2 regions of the Peribacillus sp. NPDC096540 genome follow, and region 2 is predicted to be linked to the other one. Evidence: riboswitches for the same ligand, from Rfam matches in the RefSeq annotation. Region 2 holds a riboswitch; the other holds the start of a gene.
The links. A riboswitch is a leader RNA that binds a small molecule or an ion and turns the genes downstream of it on or off. The one in region 2 is predicted to bind S-adenosylmethionine.
Positions count from the first base shown of each region.

Region 1 (2,409 bases), on a different contig from region 2:
CTCAGCTTTATCTGTGCGTTCCCAAGGAAGATCAACGTCTGTACGGCCAAAGTGTCCGTAAGCAGCTGTTTGTTTGTAGATTGGGCGACGAAGATCAAGCATTTTGATGATACCAGCTGGACGCAGGTCGAAGTTAGCGCGTACTAGATCAACTAGTACTTCTTCGCTTACTGTACCAGTTCCGAATGTATCGATCGAGATTGATACAGGCTCTGCCACACCAATTGCGTATGCCAATTGTACTTCCGCTTTGTCAGCAAGGCCAGCAGCTACGATGTTTTTCGCAACGTAACGAGCAGCGTATGCCGCAGAACGGTCAACTTTTGTAGCATCTTTACCGGAGAATGCACCGCCGCCGTGACGAGCGTATCCGCCGTACGTATCAACGATGATTTTACGTCCAGTAAGACCAGCATCCCCTTGTGGTCCGCCAATTACAAAACGGCCAGTTGGGTTAATGAAGTACTTAGTCCCAGCATCGATTAATTCAGCTGGTACAACTGCTTTAATCACATGTTCTTTTAAGTCAGCTTGAATTTGCTCAAGCGTTACTTCTGAATCATGTTGTGTTGAAATTACAATTGTGTCGACTCTTACAGGTTGATTATTTTCATCATATTCCACTGTTACCTGTGTTTTACCATCAGGACGTAAGTAAGCAAGCGTTTCATCTTTACGAACTTGAGACAAGCGGAATGAAAGTTTGTGAGCTAATGAAATCGGAAGTGGCATAAGCTCTTCTGTTTCATTGCAAGCAAAACCGAACATAAGCCCTTGGTCCCCTGCACCGATCGCATCGATTTCTTCATCTGACATAGTTCCTTCACGAGCTTCCAACGCTTTGTCTACGCCAGCTGCGATATCGGCAGATTGCTCATCAATAGAACTCAATACGGCACAAGTTTCAGCATCGAAACCGTATTTCGCACGTGTGTAACCAATTCCTGCAATCGTATCCCGAACGATACGTGGAATATCCACATAAGCAGATGTTGTAATTTCACCTGCAACAAGTACAAGACCTGTTGTTACACTTGTTTCACACGCAACACGTGCATTTGCATCCTTAGCAAGGATAGCATCTAAAATGGAATCTGAAATCTGATCACAAATCTTGTCCGGATGGCCCTCTGTAACAGATTCAGAAGTAAATAGACGTTTCTTTGACATCATATTTCCTCCTTGGAAGTTAGTATGTTGTAGGCAAAAGCCTGATTTTTTACGGAACTCGTTTTCCCTTATTAGTTTCAACTATAGACACAGAATTACTAAAAAACACAAAAACCTTCCCTGGCAAATGAGGAAAGGTTTAAAATTCTGTCATCTATCCTTTCACTCTTATCGTTCAAGGGTTTTTTACCTTGCTCAGGTTAGCACCATCACCACTATTCCTTGAAGAACTATCGCTTTATTTTCGGCGATTGATCTTGGAGTCAAGTTCAATATGGCAGGTTGCTGGGTTTCAAAGGGCCTGTCCCTCCACCAACTCGGGATAAGAGAATCCGTACAATTTAAGATATTATCGTATATGGTCGGAATCTGTCAATGCTTTTCTAAAAAGAACAATTCCCCCCATCGTAGCTTTCGAAAAAAAAAATGTGCTGATGCTCCGTCATTATTGGATTTTCGAAGTAGAAAGCAAAACGAAACTGTAGATAATTTCCAAAGATAAAAGAAAATTAAAAAAGCAAACTTCGAAGCGTAAAAAACTTTTTATGACTTTGCCTTTCGAGGTAATAGCATGTTATTCTTTTCTTTGTTACTTCCTATTAAATAAAACAATCCTTTTTTATATTTCTGAAGCGAGACCCATCCTTTTTTTACATAACCTTTAATCCAGCTACCAATCTTGATTATGGGTTTTCTTTCTAGTTAAGATTCCTCCATTCAAGTATATGCAAGAATCCGAACTCGGTTCTTAACGCATTTATAAAAATGATTAAGGAAACCATATAAAAATTATCACAAAAAAAAATAAATAGTATAGACTATTTAAGTGAATGTGTTATACTAATTGTAATATAAAACTTAAAACAAAGGAAGGTACCTCATATATGAATTCTGTAGACGTTTCTAATGAGTTACACCAATTATTGGCAGGAAATAATGTGCAAACTCAACTTTCAGTTCCCCAATTAGTTGAAAAAGTATTAAGCAGAAACGAAGGCGTTTTGACATCAACTGGCGCAGTAAAAGCTGAAACTGGCAAATATACTGGCCGTTCACCTAAAGATAAATATATCGTAGACGAAGCATCTGTTAAAGACAAAGTAGATTGGGGTTCAGTAAACCAACCAATCTCTGAAGATGTATTCAATAAACTATATAATAAGGTAGTTGACTACCTAAAAGCAAAAGAAGAGATCTTTGTTTTCAAAGGTTTCGCTGGTGCAGACGAAACATCACGTC
Region 1 is NZ_JBNNTG010000012.1:39,802-42,210, reverse strand. It holds gene metK (methionine adenosyltransferase) at 1-1,173, opposite strand, end outside; SAM riboswitch class I at 1,336-1,499, opposite strand; gene pckA (phosphoenolpyruvate carboxykinase (ATP)) at 2,055-2,409, shown strand, end outside.
Region 1: another riboswitch for S-adenosylmethionine. It lies ahead of metK (methionine adenosyltransferase); the one in region 2 lies ahead of ACQKMR_RS25355 (bifunctional homocysteine S-methyltransferase/methylenetetrahydrofolate reductase).

Region 2 (2,409 bases):
TACTTTACAGTGGTTTTTTTCTAGCGTTTGATTATTCTATATCTGCGCTAAAGAAAGTTGATTCAGATAAGGCGTCTGATATAATGTCCAGTCTGTCCAAGGCGGTGCAGCATGACATAGTACAAAATGAGCAGTATCGGGATAAGTATGAGAGTGTTATTTCAAGTATTTCAAGAATTGTAAATGACTTTTATCTGAAGGCGAATAACCAGGCAGACGGTTTAAATAGTTATAGTGGTATGGTAAATTTGTTGCTGGCAGAGCAGCGAGGAATAGAGAAGTATAATTAAATAAAGTATAAAAATTACTAGGAGCGAAGTTTATTTTTTTGTAAATGTTTCTTTTGAATTTCTATTGTCCGTTTTTGTTACATATGGTTGTATCTTGAATATTTATTGGTCTATATAGTAATTTATAGTGGGCTTTAGTTGAACATAGGAGTGAGTGAAATAAATAAAATAAAAGTATTTCCGATTCCATATGCTGGAGCGTCGGTAAATGTATATTATGAATGGAAAAAACTACTGCCGGATAGATATGAATTGTGTATGAGTGAATTGGCTGGAAGAGGAACTCGATTCAGAGAGCCTTGCTACAAGTCTGTTGGTGAAGCAAGTGAAGATATCGCAAAAAGAATAAGTGAACAATTAAAATATGACGATGAATATGTTATATTTGGACACAGTATGGGAGCCTTATTGACTTATGAGATATATTATAAACTTAAGCAAATGGGAACTAAGGAACCAACCCATCTGTTTTTTTCTGGGCGAAATGCTCCACATATTTCTGAAAAGAGAGATAATATTGAAAATATGACTAATGAAACTTTCTTGCAAACGGTAGAACAATATGGGGGACTTTCAGAGGAATTTTATACAAAAGAGATTATGGATATATTTCTTCCGATTTTGCGAGCAGATTTTATAATATTGGACAATTATAAGTTTCAACCCAAAGCAGAAAAAATAAGTTGTGGAATAAGCGTTTTTTATGCGGATAATGATTTTTCGACTCCTATCAAAAAAATTCAAAAATGGACCGAAGTTGTTGAAGGGAATGCGAAATTTCATAAGTTTAAAGGAGAACATTTTTTTTTAAATAGATATCCTAATGACATTGTAAATTTTATTGTTAAAGATACTCAACCTTTTCGAGGGGATTAAAAAATTGAAGTAATTGATTCCGAAGGAAATGATATAGCATTTCTTACAGCTTCTTTGATGTATGGAGAAAGAATTGGTGCTTCAAAAGTGAAAAAAATGACGATCAGGTATTGAAATTGACAGATTATTAATGTAAATTAAATATAATCAAATTTTAAAATGTTAAGAAAACTTTATAAATGGATCTTATCGAGAGAGGTGGAGGGACTGGCCCGAAGAAACCTCAGCAACCAGCTTAGGCAAAGGTGCTAAATCCAGCAAGCAGAGCTTGATAGATGAGGAGAATGTTTCAAAAAACCTTCTTCTTTGAGAAGGTTTTTTTTTCTTTTCTCTCATACTCATAGAAAACGACAAAAACAGAATTGTTTTTGAGAGAGGGTGTACATATGGATTTTCGTAAAGAATTGAAAGAAAGAATGCTGGTTGGAGAAGGAGCAATGGGAACATTATTATACTCATATGGAATCGATCAATGTTATGAGGAATTAAATTGCACTAATCCTGATCAAATTGAATCCATTCATCGTGCCTATTTAGAAGCAGGTGCTGATATTCTACAATCGAATACTTACGGAGCCAACTTTAATAAATTGAAACGGCATGGTCTTGAAGATGAAGTAAGCCGAATTAACCGTCAGGGAGTTATCCTAGCTAAAAAAGCCGCAAAAGGCAATGCATTTGTATTTGGTACTATAGGGGCTCAGCGAAGTATACGTAAATCGGATTTAAGCATGGAAGAAATAAAGAGAGGTTTTCGTGAGCAGCTATATAGTCTGCTTATAGAAAATCCTGATGGGATTCTCCTTGAAACATTTTATGATTTGGAAGAACTTGAAACCGTGTTGCAAATTGTTAAAAAAGAAACTGGATTGCCAATTATTGCAAATGTATCGATGCATGAATTAGGTAATCTTCAAAATGGGATCCATTTAAATGAAGCATTTCAAAAACTCGAGCAATTAGGTGCTGATGTTGTTGGTGTGAATTGCCGTCTCGGTCCACATCATATGATTCGCGCCTTGGAAGAAGTGACTTTGCCAAAACAAGCTGCTATCGCTATCTATCCAAATGCCAGCCTACCGGATTACGTGGATGGAAGACTAGTTTATAAAGCAGTTCCTGAATATTTTGGCTCAAGTGCCCTTGAGCTTCGTGAGCAGGGTGCCACGATTATCGGTGGGTGTTGTGGAACTACACCACTTCATATTCAATCTGTGAAAAATGCGATTGGGAGTTTAGTTCC
Region 2 is NZ_JBNNTG010000047.1:5,449-7,857, forward strand. It holds gene ACQKMR_RS25345 (DUF3810 domain-containing protein) at 1-290, shown strand, start outside; gene ACQKMR_RS25350 (thioesterase II family protein) at 429-1,166, shown strand; SAM riboswitch class I at 1,350-1,448, shown strand; gene ACQKMR_RS25355 (bifunctional homocysteine S-methyltransferase/methylenetetrahydrofolate reductase) at 1,553-2,409, shown strand, end outside.